Regions from separate parts of the Pseudoalteromonas sp. OFAV1 genome, predicted to be linked through region 1. Evidence: predicted binding sites of a transcription regulator. Region 1 holds the regulator's gene; each other region holds the start of a gene.

Region 1 (5,611 bases):
TATCTTCTTCGTCGTCAAGACCAGCAAGGCTTAACATGCTGTGTTCAGCATCTTCACGGATGACGTCAACGATATCATCGATGGTAATACGACCAAGCAAGTGAGCGTTATCATCAACAACAGGGGCTGAAATCCAGTTATGACGCTCGAACAATTGCGCTACATCACTTTCATCCATTGAGATTAGGATTGACTCACACTCTTCATCCATTAAATCACGAACAATTTTATCCGATGAGTTGGTCAGTAATGTGGTTAACGAGAGCGCGCCTAAAAAGCAGTTATGTTTATCAACAACGTATAAGTCATCTGTACCTTCTGGTAGTTCACCACGCAAGCGTAAATAGCGCAGGACTACATCTAAGGTAACATCTGGACGAATTGTTACCGTATCGCTGTTCATCAGGGCACCGGCTGAACGCTCTTGGTACGACAGTGCCTGCGTTGCCCTTTCTCTATCTTGCGAGTCCATTGCACTGACTACGTCTTGATAAACGGTGTCAGGAAGGCTACGAAGAACTTCACCTAAGTCATCGTCGTCCATGTCTTCGGTTGCAGCAGCAATGTGCTCAGGCTCCATCTGAGCAATAATACCTAAACGTACGTCTTCTGAGAGTTCTTCTAAAACATCACCACGCACATCTGGGTCTACCAACTGCCATAGCATGCGACGAATTTTATGGGGAGATGACTCTAATAATAAAGCGGTATCACACGGAGCTGTTTTAGCGAGCATGCCTCGCACCTGAACAAATTGTCCACTATTGAGTGACTTGGTCACTTGTTTAAGTTGTTGTAGTGGGTAGTCTTGTTCAAAGGCTTCTGGCATTGGCGTCCTTACAACTGAAAATAGATTAATACAGATTCTGCAAATACAGCATAGTTGCTAAGTGGTGTATTTGCAGGATATCTTCACACTGCGATAAAATTATTAAGTGCTTTGTATTTTTAAGGTGTGAACGATATAAAAGTAGGATATTTAAAGAGAATTATAAATACCTGAACTAAGTTTAACTTAAACGGTTAAGCCTTAGCAAACGCTATTCTTGTTCATGAAAGCGTTGTGCAATTAATTCTCCAATTGCGTTCAGTGCAGCCTCTGCATCTGGGCCTTCACATACCACACGCACTTCTTTACCTTGGCTACTTTCAAGTAACATTAAGGCTAAAACACTATCACCTTCAGCTTCTTTATCGTCTTGATAAAGCATAATTTTAGCATCAAATTGCAAAGCAAGTTGTGCTAAAACAGTGGCTGCTCGTGCGTGCAAGCCAAGCTTATTTTGAATTAAAAACGTGTCTTCTGCGTGCATCTGGCATCCAATTAAATATCTTGCTCGCGATGGCGGATTTTTACGTTCGCATGCGTTTTTGAAAAGCTATCACCAATGGTCTGCGCTAAATATACCGAGCGATGTTGCCCGCCAGTACAGCCAATTGCGATAGTAAGATAGCTTCGATTGTTACGCTCAAGGTGAGGTAACCATGTTTGCACAAATGTTTGAATTTGCCATGTAAATTTTTGCACTATGCTATGACTTGCAAGGTAATCTTTTACTGGTTGATCTAAGCCTGTGAGTGGCTTTAGATCTGGCTCCCAATGTGGATTTGGTAAAAAACGTGCATCAAATACGTAATCGGCTTCTTTAGGAATACCATGTTTAAAGCCAAACGACATAAAGGTGATAATCAGCTTTTTATCTTTTTTACCTAAGATCTTTTCACGAATAGATTCAGCTAACTGATGAACACTCAGGTCGGTGGTATCAATCATAAAATCAGCGCGCGTGATCAGTACATCCAGTAATACTCTTTCTTGCTTAATTGCTAAATCGAGTGGCAGCGAGTCAATCGATAGAGGATGTAAGCGTCGCGTTTCAGAAAAGCGTTTGATCAGAGTTTGGTCATCACTGTCTAAATAGAACAGTGTTGGGTTTGCGAAACCTGGCAGGTATTCAAGAATATCATTAAACTCTTGCTGCTCTTTCGGTAAGTTACGCACATCTATGCTGACTGCTATTTTGTCATAGTTGTCTGAAACGCTACGAACAAGCGAAGGTAATAAGTTGACTGGGATATTATCAACACAGTAGTAACCCAAGTCTTCAAGTACACGTAAAGCGACCGATTTACCTGAGCCTGAGCGACCGCTGATGATAATTAATTCCATTTATGCCTCTGCTGATATGACCTGAAACAGTTCGTGGTCTGTTTTGGCGCTACGTAACTGTTTACAAAACTCCTTATCTTTTAGTCTATCAGCAATTGTCGATAAGGTCTTTAGGTGAAGTTGGCTGTCTCCATCTGGTACGATGAGTGCAACGAAAATATCCACAGGTCGGTTATCAATTGCGTCAAAATTGATTGGGGATTCACTCACTATGACAAATGCCTGTGGTTGCTCTGCACCACTCATGCGGCCATGTGGAATAGCAATGCCACGACCAATACCTGTACTGCCTAATTTTTCTCTATTGAGTAAGGCATCAAGGACGTCTTGTTGAGATAAATGAGGAAGCTGCTGGTGAGCCAGCTCGCTGATATATTCAAGGATTCTTTTTTTGCTATTAAAAAGGACCGCAGCTTTGCTGCAGTCCTGGTTAGTAAGTGAACTAAGTTTCATAATTTAGTGTCGAGCTAATTTCTCTTTGTGTTTAATGACTTGACGATCTAGTTTATCGATTAGCGAGTCAATGGCTGCATACATATCTTGGTGTGCAGTTGAGGCAAAGAGCTCGCCTCCATTTACATGTAAAGTTGCTTCTGCTTTTTGGCTTAATTTTTCTACATCTAGAATGACATGTACATTATTAATGTGGTCAAAATGCCTTTCTAGTTTTGCAAACTTGCTGTTTACATAGTCTCTTAATGAATCAGTGATTTCTACATGACGACCAGTTAAATTTAGTTGCATAAGCATTTTCCTTCTATGTAAAACGTCTAAATCAAACTCTTACGCTGATTAGACGGAGGTATCGCTAGAGACTCTCGATATTTTGCAATTGTGCGTCTAGCTACTTTAATTCCTTGCTCAGCCAATATATCTGCAATTTTACTATCACTCAATGGTTTAGCTGAGTTTTCTGCAGCGATAAGCTTTTTGATCAAAGCGCGAATTGCTGTTGATGAACACTCACCACCGTTTTCTGTGCTGACATGGCTTGAGAAGAAATATTTCAACTCAAAAATCCCGCGAGGGGTGTGCATGTATTTTTGTGTTGTAACACGTGAAATTGTCGATTCATGCATTTCGACCATTTCTGCGACATCGTTCAGCACCATTGGTTTCATGGCTTCTGGGCCATGTTCAAAAAATGCTTGTTGTTGCTGTACGATACAATTGGTCACTTTTAAAAGTGTATCGTTACGGCTCTCTAAGCTTTTAATAAACCATTTAGCTTCTTGTAAATGAGAGCGAATAAACTGGCTATCGCTGCTCGATTTTACTGAGCGTGACATAGCTGCATATTGGCTATTCACTCTAATTTTTGGCATACAATCTGGGTTTAGTTCAACGACCCAACGACCTTTAACTTTTTTAACCGATACATCGGGTATAACGTACTCAGACTCTTCGCGAACTATGCTGTCTGCTGGCTTAGGGTTTAAGCTGTGGATCAGCGTCATTACTTCTTTTAGTTCGCTTTCTTTAAGCTTAGTCTTTTTCATCAAAGTGCGATAGTCGCGACTTGCTAATAATTCAATATGCTCAGATAAAACCATTTTAGTTTCAGCTAAATACGGCGTACTCGCATCGAATTGGCGAAGCTGGATACATAAGCACTCTTGTAAGCTACGGGCACCAATCCCTACTGGATCAAACAACTGTATTCTCTTTAAGACCGCTTCGACTTCATCTAGTTCGATTTCTTCTTCATCATTATTTTGATTAAAACTTTCGACTATGTCTTCGCAGCTAACAGTTAAAATACCTGAGTCATCAATTGCCTCTACGATGGCGACAGCGATCGCTTCATCGGTTGGGCTAAATGGTGTGAGTTGTAATTGCCACATAAGGTATTCATGGAGGGTTTCAGTCGATGCACCTTGATAAATTGACTCATCTTCTGGCATTGGACCTGATGATGTTGATGGGGCAGCACTCATGTACTCATCCCATGTCACATCCATGGCTAAATCGTCACTAACGGTGTCTTTGTTAAGGGCATCGCTGCTTTCTTGTTCGTACTCACTCGGCGCTTCTTCGGCCGATGCACTTAGCTGAGTATCATCAGATTCAGCTTTTTGCTCGTTCTTACCAATGTTTTCATCGTTGTAATCTGCTTCTTCCACTTCAAGCAGAGGGTTACTATCAAGTGCTTCTTGAATTTCTTGCTGGAGATCCAATGTACTAAGCTGCAGCAAGCGAATTGCTTGTTGCAGTTGTGGAGTCATTGTAAGTTGCTGGCCCATGCGCAGCTGTAATGATTGCCTCATGTATCCCTAACAATCCTTTTATGTGTTATCGACACCTGTGCAGTCACAGGTAAATTTATATCGATTTATTGTCATTGTTATTTAGTTTAGCAGATGCGCTAGATGGTGGCTTATTGGTTATAGCCTGAATTGCTCACCTAGATACACATCGCGTACGGTTTGGTCAGCTAAAACATGCTCAGGTGTTCCTGATGCAATTAGCTCCCCATGAGAAACAATGTAGGCTTTTTCACAAACATCAAGGGTTTCTCTAACATTATGGTCAGTGATTAATACACCAATACCACGATTTTTTAAGTGTTCAATAATTTTCTTTATATCTAACACTGAAATAGGATCAACACCAGCAAAAGGCTCATCTAACAAGATAAATTTAGGATTTGCGGCTAATGCCCTAGCAATTTCTACGCGACGACGCTCGCCCCCAGATAAAGCCATACCTTGACTATCACGAATATGCTGAATACTAAATTCATCAAGTAAGTTGTTGAGTGTTTCTTCTCGGCCTTGTTTATTTAAATCTTTACGCGTTTCTAAAATAGCCATTAGGTTTTGATAAACCGTTAACTTTCTAAAAATAGATGACTCTTGTGGTAGGTAACCAATCCCTAAACGTGCTCGGCTATGCATTGGCAAAAGTGTAATATCATTATCATCAATGCTGATCTTGCCTTTATCGCTAGGTACTAAGCCAACAATCATATAGAAAGTGGTGGTTTTGCCTGCGCCATTTGGGCCAAGCAAACCAACGATACTGCCCGCTTCAACCTCAAGACCCACATTTTTGACAACTTGGCGGCCTTTATAACTTTTTGCTAAAAGCTCTGCTTTTAATGTGCTCATGGTTGGCCTTTATCGTCTTGTTTGTTGTCAACAGGCACTAAGATTGTGTGTACACGGTCTGTTGAGTTTTCGTCTTTTTCTGCGCTAATTAGTTGTTGTGCCATATCATAAGTAATGCTTTTCGCTGTTACTTTTTGGCCTGCTTGAGTCACTTCGGCTTCGCCATTTAAAGTTAAGAAGCGCTTGGCTACGTCGTAGCGAACTTCTTCTGCACTGGCGCTCATTACCGTGCCATCTGCTTGCTTTTCTTCAAAATAAGCAGGCTTACCTGTGGCGATAATTAACTCAACAGTACCTTCTGTATCACCACCATGGGCTTCAAGGCGTTCGG
Region 2 (5,611 bases), on a different contig from region 1:
CAAGTGCGCCCGCAAGGTGCACCTGCCAACTTTTTAGAAGTGGTTGACCGCTTAAAAGTGATCGAAGCTGATAACACTCAGCTTGAAAAAGGTAATGACGGTTTATTTAGACCAAAAGAAGATATGTTGGTCAATGATCTTTGTGGGTTCTGTGATATTTCACCCAATGTAAAAGTACTGTCAGGTACGCTTGAAATGTCGAACGTTAATCCAGTCCATGAAATGGTCGACATGATCAGCAACCAACGCCAATTTGAATTACAAGTTAAATTGATGAAAACAGCCGAAGAGCTTGATGAGCGTCAAGATCAGCTGTTACGCATTGTTTAAGATGACTGAGAGGGTAGAGTTATGAATCCAGCATTGTGGATCAGTAAAACCGGGCTTGACGCCCAGCAAACCGATATTTCGGTGATCTCAAATAATCTCGCGAATGCCAGCACGGTCGGTTACAAAAAAAGCCGCGCCGTATTTGAAGATTTACTATATCAAAACATTAATCAACCAGGTGGTCGTTCGTCTCAAGATACTGAAATGCCATCAGGTCTAATGCTTGGTGCCGGTGCTAAGGTTGTAGCAAACCAAAAGAACTTTTCGCAAGGTAATATGTTAACGACCGAAAACTCACTGGACTGGATGATTTCAGGCCCAGGTTTTTTTGAAGTACAGTTACCTGACGGCAATATTGCTTACTCACGTAATGGTCAATTTACGACAGATGAAGACGGTCGTATCGTAACTTCAGGTGCGGGTTTCCCGTTGCAACCTGAAATGAATGTGCCAAATGATGCGCAATCAATTACGGTGTCACAAGATGGCGAAGTATCTGTTCGTGTAGCAGGTCAGGCAGAAAATGTGGTAATTGGTCAGCTCACTATAACAGACTTCATCAATCCATCGGGTCTTGAGCCAATGGGGCAAAACTTATACACAGAAACAGCTGTAAGTGGCGCACCAGTGCAAGGTAATCCGGGGATTGATGGTTTAGGTACTGTGGTACAAGGTTCGCTTGAAACGTCAAATGTAAATGTAACAGAAGAGCTGGTTAATCTGATTGAAACGCAACGAATTTATGAAATGAATTCAAAAGTGATTTCAGCAGTGGATGAAATGCTTAGTTACATCAATCAACAGTTATAAGTCGTAGGAGGCAGCATGCGTAATCTTATCTTAGTCACATCAGCAGCTTTTATGCTGGGTGGTTGTATAACAACGCAAAATCATCATGTGGTTCAGGATGACCCTTACTATGCGCCTATGTACCCAGAGCCTACAACAGAACAAATGGTGCCAACAGGGTCTTTGTTTGATAGCTATACATCAAACGATTTGTACTCTGATAAAAAGGCACTGCGTGCTGGCGATATCATCACTGTTAAATTGCAAGAGTCAACGCAAGCAACCAAAGCAGCAAAAACCGAAACCGATAAAGAAACAGATGCTAACTTAGACCCTGTAATTGGGTTAGGTGGAAATCCGGTTAACATTGGTGGTGACAGCATTCAATTTGGCATTGGTTCAGGGTCATCATTTAAAGGTGACTCAAAGTCGAATCAATCGAATAGTCTATTTGGTGATATCTCTGTCAATGTGATGCGCGTTTTACCTAATGGAAACTTAGTGATCCGTGGTGAAAAATGGCTCACGTTAAATACCGGTGAAGAGTTTATTCGTTTGGAAGGGTTAGTCCGTCCAGAAGATGTCTCAGCAAGTAATACAGTCACGTCAAACCGTATAGCGAATGCACGTATACAATATTCTGGTAAAGGGCAAATGCAAGAAACACAAAGTGCTGGCTGGCTTTCTCGATTCTTTAGCAGTTCGCTTTTCCCATTTTAGAGGAACAAAGTCATGAATGGGTTTAAATACATTATTGCTCTTTGCTTAATCAGCCTGCAGTTTTCTGCTCAAGCTGAGCGAGTTAAAGATGTGTCTATGGTTGAGGGTGTACGCTCTAACCAGTTGGTAGGCTATGGCCTTGTTGTTGGTTTGCCAGGCACAGGTGAGCAAAGCCGGTTCACACAACAAAGTTTTAAAGCCATGCTAAATGGCTTTGGTATCACTTTACCTGATAGCTTAAAACCCAAAATAAAGAATGTCGCAGCGGTGGCTGTGCACGCCGAGCTTCCAGCGTTTAGAAAGCCTGGGCAAACCATTGATGTTACGGTTTCGTCTATAGGTAGTGCGGGCAGTTTACGTGGCGGTACTTTATTACAAACCTTCTTAAAAGGGGTTGATGGCAATACTTATGCGATTGCACAAGGCAGCTTAGTTGTGGGCGGTCTAGGTGCTGAAGGTGCTGATGGTAGCCGAGTTATTATTAACACACCAACAGTAGGTCGTATTCCAAATGGTGCAATTGTAGAACGTGCTATTAAAAGCCCGTTTATGCAAGGCGATTACATTACTTTTAATTTAAATCGTCCAGATTTCACAACAGCAAAGCGCTTAGAGCAAACCATTAACGATTTAGTGGGCCCTGATAGTGCACAGGCAATCGATGCAGCCTCAGTACGCGTGTTAGCACCGCGAGATGCGTCTCAACGTGTTGCTTATTTGTCTACTCTTGAAAACTTAGAGTTTAAACCTGCAGACACAGCAGCGAAAATTATTGTTAACTCTCGTACCGGTACCATTGTGATTGGCAAAAACGTGAAGCTACAGCCTGCGGCTATTACGCATGGTGGATTAACGGTGACGATCGCTGAGCAGCAAAATGTATCGCAGCCAAATGTGTTAAGTGAGGGTGAAACCACAGTTACCAATCAAAGCATTATTGATGTGAATGAAGATGACTCACGTGCTTTTGTATTTAATCCAGGTGTTAATCTTGATGATCTCGTACGCGCAATCAATGAGGTTGGGGCTGCACCGGGTGACTTAATGGCAATACTTGAAGCTTTAAAAGAAGCGGGGGCGATAAACGGGCAACTGGTTATCATTTAAATTAAAACGCGCTCTAGGGCGCGTTTTTTGTTTTCATATCTTTTAGCACTTTTTATATCTTTCACTCTTCAAGCATTAGCTAAAACTATTGTTTTAAAGTTAGTCAAAACCAATATCACTTATTAGCTATTCATTTCTAAAGATTTTTATTGGCGCAATTTTTGCATTTTAATTTGCATTATTAACTATTGTGTCAAAAAGCTGATGGATACTAATCATCTCGACAAGCAAAACTTTTTTGATTTAGGTAATTTAGACTCACTACGTCAAAGTGCCCTGAAAAGTGATGCCTCTAGCGATGCGTCAAAAGAGGCGCTGAAAAAAGCGGCGGCACAATTCGAATCTATCTTTACGCAAATGCTGCTTAAAAGTATGCGTAAAGCCAATGAGGCATTCGAAGATAAAGATAGCCCATTTAATTCAAGTGGCGTGAAGTTCTTTGAAGAAATGCATGACCAACAGCTTTCAGTCGAGTTGTCGTCGAATGGCTCGCTAGGCTTAGCTGATTTAATCGTTCAGCAGTTATCACCAGACGGTAAACAGTTTACCCCAGGCTCAGTACTAAGAACGACGACTGAGTTTGATAGTGATAAACGAGCAAGAGGGCAAGATGATGCTAATGCTCAAACTAAATCGGTTACAGATACTGAGCTAAATGAGCAAGCTAATAATCGTTTTGACGATGCTGAATCGTTTATTAGTTCTATCTGGGAACATGCCAAAAATGCTGCACAAAAGATTGGCCTTAATCCGGCGGTTATGGTTGCTCAAGCCGCACTTGAAACGGGTTGGGGTAAACACATCATCAGCAAAGCGGATGGTACAAGCAGTAACAACTTATTTAATATTAAATCAGATCAGCGTTGGCAAGGTGATAAAGCAAGTAAGCTTACCCTTGAGTTTGAACAAGGCGTGCCTGTTAAAAAACAAGCAAGTTTCCGCGCATATCAATCAATTAAAGACAGTGTGAATGACTTCGTTGACTTCTTAAATGAAAACCCACGTTACGAAGAAGCACTAAAAAACACTGCAGAACCTGCTGCCTTTTTAGATTCGTTACAAAAAGCAGGCTATGCAACTGATCCAAATTATGCCGATAAAATAAAGCAGGTGCTGAAGCGTGTTGAGCTTCAAAGTGTCGCTGCTTCATTGGTACGTTAAGGAGTAAACCCCCATGTCATTTAGCTTATATGACATTGCTAATGCCGGTGTAAGAGCGAATTCTGAGCTTTTACAAACCACCAGTAAAAACATAGCGAATGTGAATACTGAAGGCTATGTGCGTGAACGCACTGAGTTCACAACCATGATCGACAACCAAGTGGGTCGTGGTGAAACGTATCGCTTGTTAAATGAGTTTGCCCAAAAGCAATTAAATCGTGATACCTCAAATAAGGCATTCTTTGATCAGTTTGTAACTGAAGCAAGCCGAGTAGATAGCCTGTTTTCAGAAGAATCAAACAGTTTATCGACCAGTATCAACTCGTTTTTTAACAACGTACAAGAAAGCTTAAATCAGCCTTCGTCAAGAGTCGCTCGTTCACTAGTAATGACTGACGCACAGAACTTGATTGATCAGATGGATAGGTTATCGAGCATTGTGGTTGATCAAAAAGCGGTTGTGAATGAACAATTAGAAATCTTCTCAGATGAGGCGAATAACCTTATCCAAAATATTAGTGATTTGAATACTAAAATTGCGGCGGTTCATGGTACTGATCGTGAGTCAGTCTCTAGTGGTTTATACAATGAGCGTGATAAAGCAATTCGTGATTTATCAGAGTTGATAGATATTGAAACACTTGATGGTAATAACGGCGAAAAACAAGTGTATTTAGGCTCAGGTCAAGCACTTGTTATGCAAAGCGGTACATTTAACCTGTTTTCATTTAGTGGTGACCCCGATCCAAACTTTAAAGAGTTAAAGCTCGACGTCAATGGTGGCAAAGCCGTGCCGCTTGAAGTTGATGTAAGTAAATTAAAAGGCAAAATTGGTGGGCTGCTTGCTTTTCGTGATGACATTTTAGTCCCTGCCCAGAATCAACTTGGTCAAATGGGCTTAGCGCTGGCAGATGCATTCAATCAGCAAAACCGCCTAGGTATGGACGCCAATGGTGAAATTGGTGGCGATATTTTTGCTATTCCAACCGTTGATGCATTTGCTTATCAAGCTAATACTGGTAATTCGAGTATGACGGCAACGGTTGAACCTGGACAAGGCAGTAATTTGCCGGCCAGTGATTTTATTGTGAAATACAGTGATACGAATGAAGTTGAAATTTACCCTGTTGATAATAAAGGTGAGACGATTAAGGATGCCAACGGCGATGATATTTTTACTACAGCTGTCGTTGACCCAGCCACAGGTAAGGTTAATTTAGTCGATAATAGCCCTGCAAATGATGGTTTAGATTTGTTTGGCTTAGAAATAACTCTCGATATGACTAACCCGCCAAGTGTTGATGATCAATTTATGGTCAAACTCAACTCTCAAGCATCAACAAGCTTAGAGCTTGCAACAAATCGTCCAGAAGATATCGCACTCGCTTCACCTATTCGTACTGCAAACGATATTAACAATACTGGCACTGCCAGTATTTCAGCAGGAACAGTGTTAGATGTTGGTGCCTTTTCAACCGATCCTATCAATTTACCAAATGGTGAG
Region 3 (5,611 bases), on a different contig from region 1:
GTTGTGGTTTTAGATGGTCGAGGCATGATTGCAAAAGCAAATCAAATTGCTATTGATATGCTGGGTGAACCGCTTGAAGGTGAAAAATGGTTTAGCGTTATTCAGCGCTCATTTCGACCAAAGCAAGATGATGGTCATGAGGTATCACTCAAAGATGGGCGTTTAATAAAGCTTGATATTACTGCGCTTGCACCTGAGCCAGGGCAGTTAATTTTAATGACAGATTTAACAGAAACTAGGCGTTTACAAAAACGAGTAGCACATATGCAGCGCTTAAGTGCGCTTGGTAAAATGGTTGCTTCGCTTGCTCATCAGGTCAGAACGCCGTTGTCAGCCGCTATGCTTTATGCCGCAAACTTGGGTTCAAAGCGTTTACCAGAAAGCTCGCGTGGTAATTTTCATACTAAATTAATGTCACGTTTAAAAGATTTAGAAACCCAAGTAAATGACATGCTGTTATTTGCAAAAAGTGGCGAACAGCAAGTTGTTGAAAGTGTCTCGATGCAACAGTTACTCAATGAAGTAAAAGCGGGGGCGGATGCAATGGTTGCACAAAACCAAAGTACCTTAGCCGTTAACTTGCCAGAACCAGACATTGAGATTGTGGGTAATAAAACCGCACTTGCCAGTGCGATTCAAAACTTAATTCATAACAGTATTCAAATAATTGGCAAACATGCAGAAGTATCGCTTAGTGCTGAGCGCGACACCGCAAATGATAATAGTGTTCGCATCAGTGTAAGTGACAACGGTCCTGGCGTAGATATGAGTCAGGCCGAGAAATTATTTGAACCTTTCTTTACTACAAAAAGCCAAGGCACAGGGCTTGGACTTGCTGTTGTGAGTTCAGTCGCTAATGCGCACCAAGGACGGGTTGAAGTGACTAATAATGCCCATGGGGGGGCATGTTTTAGCTTGATCCTGCCAATAAGTGCAGAATTTACGTCAGCGGAGGCAAAATGAATACGAACGCAATTTTAGTCGTTGAAGACGACGCAGGCTTACGAGAAGCTTTGATTGATACACTCGAAATGTCAGGAATTGATTGCATCGCAGCAGATAGTGCTGAGCAAGCAATGGTGCTTTTAAAACAAGGCACGTATTCATTAGTGGTCAGCGATGTACAAATGGGCGCGATGAGTGGCCTTGATTTACTTCGCAGTATTAAGCTCAACTACCCTGAACTACCTGTACTTATGATGACAGCTTATGCCACCATTGATGATGCAGTTGAAGCGATGCGTTTAGGTGCGATTGATTACATGGCAAAACCATTTGCCCCAGAAGTATTGCTTAATATGGTCAGTCGTTATTTACCTGAAAAGGAAAAAGAAACAGACGGGCCAATTGTTGCAGATCCATCGAGTATTAAGTTACTCGAACTTGCGAGCAAAGTAGCGCGTTCAGATGCCAGTGTTATGGTTCTTGGCCCAAGTGGTTCAGGTAAAGAAGTGTTAGCCCGCTATATTCATGATAAATCGAATCGTGCAGATGCTCCCTTTGTTGCCATTAACTGTGCCGCTATTCCTGAAAATATGCTTGAAGCAACCTTATTTGGTTACGAAAAAGGCGCGTTTACCGGTGCCATTCAGGCCTGCCCTGGTAAATTTGAACAAGCACAAGGCGGTACCATCTTACTTGATGAGATCACCGAGATGGATTTAGGTCTGCAAGCAAAATTACTGCGTGTACTACAAGAGCGTGAAGTAGAGCGCTTAGGCGGCCGTAAAACGATTGAGCTTGATGTTCGTGTCTTAGCTACGAGTAACCGTGATTTAAAAGAAGCGGTGAGTGAAAATCTATTTAGAGAAGATTTATATTATCGCTTAAATGTGTTCCCGCTGATGTGGAAACCATTAGCAGAACGCCCGGGCGACATTGTTGTATTGGCAGAGCATTTAATTGAGCGCCATTGCCTGAAAAGTAAAGAACCCATTGCTATGTTGACCGAGTCAGCTAAGCAAAAGCTGCTAACACATGCTTGGCCGGGTAATGTGCGAGAGCTTGATAATGTTATTCAGCGTGCGCTGATATTATGTGATGGTAACAGCATTCATGAAGATGATGTCTTCATTGAAGAGTTACTAACGGTAGAGATAAAGTCAGTTGCTACGCCACCGCACAATGCACCGGTGTATCAAGAGCAACCCGTTGAAGTTAATTTAGATACAGTGCCACAGGTGAGTGAGCAAGGTAATTACAAAGACGAGCTTAAAGACAAAGAGCATCGTATTATTTTAGAAACCCTCGCACGCTGTAATGGTAAGCGAAAAGAGGTGGCTGAGACCTTAGGTATTAGCCCTCGCACCTTGCGATATAAGCTAGCGCAGATGCGCGATCTTGGGATTGCACTGCCAGCCTAATCCCCCTGCCAAAACAGTGTCAAACAAGCTCACAGCATGTGGGCTTGTTTGCTGTCAAAACTCTGACAAGCAAAATGAATTGTATAAGCCATTGAAAATGTTGGTTTTATTTTGTGGCACGGTTTGTGCTTTATCAGTTTATAAGTAAACTGTATTGTCAGAGAGTATTATGAAAGTTCAAAACAGCGCATTATTTCAAGAAATGCAATCTATGGCCCTTGAAGCTAGCCGTAGTAACTCAATTACAAATTTACCAACTCAGACACAGCCTACATCAACGGCACAATTTGGTGATCTACTTACCAATGCATTAGATACAGTGAATGGCTTGCAACAAGAAGCCAAGCAAAAAGTGACCGCTCTTGAAATGGGTGATCGTAGTGTATCGCTTGCAGATGTGATGATTGCTTCACAAAAATCATCAGTTGCATTCGAAGCAACGGTACAGGTTCGTAATAAACTTGTTGAAGCATATAAAGAAATCATGAACATGCCTGTGTAACTAGGTAGTGGAGAATTATCGTGGCGCAATCTAATCAATCAACTGATCTAGCCCTAGCCGGCGGCGGTATCGATTCAAACGATACCGATGATCAACAAGAGCAAAAGTCAGGCTACTTAAGTGCCTTAAACGGTGTAGATGTTTTACGCCAGGTAACTTTAGTGATTGCTTTGGCAATTTGTTTGGCTATCGCAATTTTTATTATCATTTGGGCACGTCAGCCAGATATGCGTCCGCTTGGTAAAATGCCAACGGAAGAGCTTATTCAAACGCTAGACTTTTTAGACGCGCAAAAGATTGATTACGAACTCGATGGTAATGTCATCTCTGTTGAAGAAGGTGAGTACCAAAACATTAAGTTATTGATGGCTCGTGAAGGCCTTGAGCAAGCGCCAAGCTCAGGTACTGACATCATCATGCAAGATATGGGATTTGGTGTAAGCCAACGCCTAGAACGTGAACGTTTAAAACATGGTCGTGAGCAACAACTTGCTCGCACTATCGAAGAGCTAAAAAATGTTACTCGCGCCAAAGTACTTTTAGCTATTCCAAAAGAAAACGTATTTGCTCGTCGCGAAAAACAACCTTCAGCTACAGTGGTTTTAACACTTAAACGCGGCCGTACGCTTGATGGTGAAGAAGTTGACTCAGTTGTTGATATTGTTGCCTCAGCGGTACAAGGTTTATCGCCAGAGCGTGTTACTGTTACCGATCAAAATGGTCGCTTACTAAACTCAGGCTCACAAAACTCACTCGCTGCACGTTCTCGTAAAGAGTATGAAATAGAGCGCAAGCGTGAAGAAGAGTACTTAAATAAAATCGACAGTATTCTCATTCCAGTGGTTGGTTTAGGTAACTACACTGCACAAGTTGATTTAAATATGGACTTTAGTGCAGTAGAAGAAACTCAAAAACGCTATAACCCAGACTTACCCGCTGTGCGCAGCGAAACGACTTTCGAAGAAAATAACATCGGCGGTCTTGCTGTAGGTATTCCTGGTGCGCTTACAAATCAGCCACCTGCAAACTCAAATATTCCTGAAATTGCTGGTCAAGGCAGTGCAGGCTCAGCGACTAACCCTAGCCGTTCTCACAAAGAAGCAACACGCAACTACGAGTTAGATACCACGATTTCTCATAAGCGTCAGCAAACAGGTGTTATTCGTCGTATTAGCGTATCAGTCGCTGTTGATTACGTACCAGAAGTTGGTGAAAACGGTGAAACGACTATGGTGCCTCGTTCTGTCGAAGCATTGTCAAATATTCGTCGTTTACTACAAGGTGGTGTAGGCTTTGATATGCAACGTGGTGATGCACTTGAAGTGGTCACAGTTCCGTTTGTTCGTGAAAACACAGAAATGGCGATTGAAGTGCCGCTGTGGGAACAAGACTGGTTCATGAAAATGCTTCGCTTAGCGTTAGGTGCCTTGGTTATTATCGTACTTATCTTGGCTGTTGTTAAACCAATGCTGAAACGCTTAATCTACCCAGACGATACACTTGAAGAGTATGATGAAGATGCGTTAAGTGCGGGTGTAGATATTGGTGATAGCACGCTAGATATGCTAAATAAAGACTTTGACTCTGCTGCTGTAGGATTCTCAAGTGATGGTACACTACAGCTGCCAGATTTACATGGCGATGAAGATTTACTCAAAGCAGTTCGTGCATTGGTTGCTAATGAACCAGAACTGTCTTCTCAAGTGGTGAAAGCGTGGTTAACTGAAGATGACTGATCAAGAACAAAAACAACTACCACCGGCGTTTGATGTTGATAAATTAGACGGTGTCGATAAAGCAGCTATTTTATTGCTGAGTTTATCGGAAGAAGATGCTGCGCAAATTCTAAAACATTTAGAGCCTAAGCAAGTACAAAAAGTAGGTATGGCGATGGCGGCGCTGGATGATTTATCACAAGCGAAAATTAGCGCTGTTCACAACTTGTTTATTGAGCAAATTCAAAGCTTCAGCACCATAGGTTTCCAATCTGAAGACTTTATCAAAAAAGCGCTTACAGCGGCACTTGGTGAAGATAAGGCTGCCAGCCTTATTGACCAAATTGTTATGGGTTCTGGCGCCAAAGGCCTTGATTCACTGAAGTGGATGGACTCAAAACAAGTAGCGAATATTATTCGTAATGAGCACCCGCAGATTCAAACTATTGTTTTATCGTATTTAGAGCCTGAGCAATCAGCTGAAATCTTGTCGCAATTTCCTGAAAAAGTGCGCTTAGATTTAACCATGCGTATTGCTAACCTTGAAGAAGTTCAACCAGCAGCACTCCAAGAGCTAAACGAAATCATGGAGAAACAGTTCGCAGGTCAAGCAGGTGCGCAAGCTGCGAAAATGGGCGGCTTGAAAGCAGCGGCAGATATCATGAACTACCTAGATACCAATATTGAAGGTCAGTTGATGGATTCGATCCGTGAGCATGACGAAGAAATGTCGCAGCAAATCCAAGATCTCATGTTTGTATTTGAAAACTTAATGGATGTTGAAGACCGAGGCATTCAAGCAATTCTTCGTGAAGTACAACAAGATGTACTTATGAAAGCAATTAAAGGAACAGATGAAGCACTGAAAGAGAAGATTTTAAGTAACATGTCGAAACGTGCTGCTGAGCTATTAGCTGATGACCTTGAGGCGATGGGACCTGTGCGTATCAGTGAAGTTGAAGCCGCACAAAAAGAAATCTTGTCGACAGCACGTCGTTTAGCTGACTCAGGCGAAATAATGCTTGGCGGCG

What was found. The regulator sigma-54, encoded in region 1, starts transcription at its own class of promoters, with help from an activator protein. The targets are predictions, from matches to a motif close to GTTGGCACGNNNNTNGNNT.
Region 2: the regulator sigma-54 is predicted to act here: its motif matches at 3,095-3,113, upstream of flgJ (flagellar assembly peptidoglycan hydrolase FlgJ).
Region 3: the regulator sigma-54 is predicted to act here: its motif matches at 2,476-2,494, upstream of fliE (flagellar hook-basal body complex protein FliE).

What each region holds. Positions count from the first base shown of each region.
Region 1 covers NZ_JAKGBG010000008.1:41,395-47,005, forward strand. The annotation lists gene mgtE (magnesium transporter) at 1-829, opposite strand, end outside; gene L1267_RS06585 (HPr family phosphocarrier protein) at 1,041-1,313, opposite strand; gene rapZ (RNase adapter RapZ) at 1,325-2,170, opposite strand; gene ptsN (PTS IIA-like nitrogen regulatory protein PtsN) at 2,171-2,623, opposite strand; gene hpf (ribosome hibernation promoting factor) at 2,627-2,914, opposite strand; gene L1267_RS06605 (RNA polymerase factor sigma-54) at 2,941-4,437, opposite strand; gene lptB (LPS export ABC transporter ATP-binding protein) at 4,555-5,280, opposite strand; gene lptA (lipopolysaccharide transport periplasmic protein LptA) at 5,277-5,611, opposite strand, start outside.
Region 2 covers NZ_JAKGBG010000010.1:114,190-119,800, forward strand. The annotation lists gene L1267_RS08260 (flagellar basal body rod protein FlgF) at 1-330, shown strand, start outside; gene flgG (flagellar basal-body rod protein FlgG) at 352-1,140, shown strand; gene flgH (flagellar basal body L-ring protein FlgH) at 1,156-1,839, shown strand; gene L1267_RS08275 (flagellar basal body P-ring protein FlgI) at 1,852-2,946, shown strand; gene flgJ (flagellar assembly peptidoglycan hydrolase FlgJ) at 3,151-4,107, shown strand; gene flgK (flagellar hook-associated protein FlgK) at 4,121-5,611, shown strand, end outside.
Region 3 covers NZ_JAKGBG010000003.1:209,590-215,200, reverse strand. The annotation lists gene L1267_RS03165 (sensor histidine kinase) at 1-963, shown strand, start outside; gene L1267_RS03160 (sigma-54-dependent transcriptional regulator) at 960-2,363, shown strand; gene fliE (flagellar hook-basal body complex protein FliE) at 2,533-2,865, shown strand; gene fliF (flagellar basal-body MS-ring/collar protein FliF) at 2,886-4,601, shown strand; gene fliG (flagellar motor switch protein FliG) at 4,594-5,611, shown strand, end outside.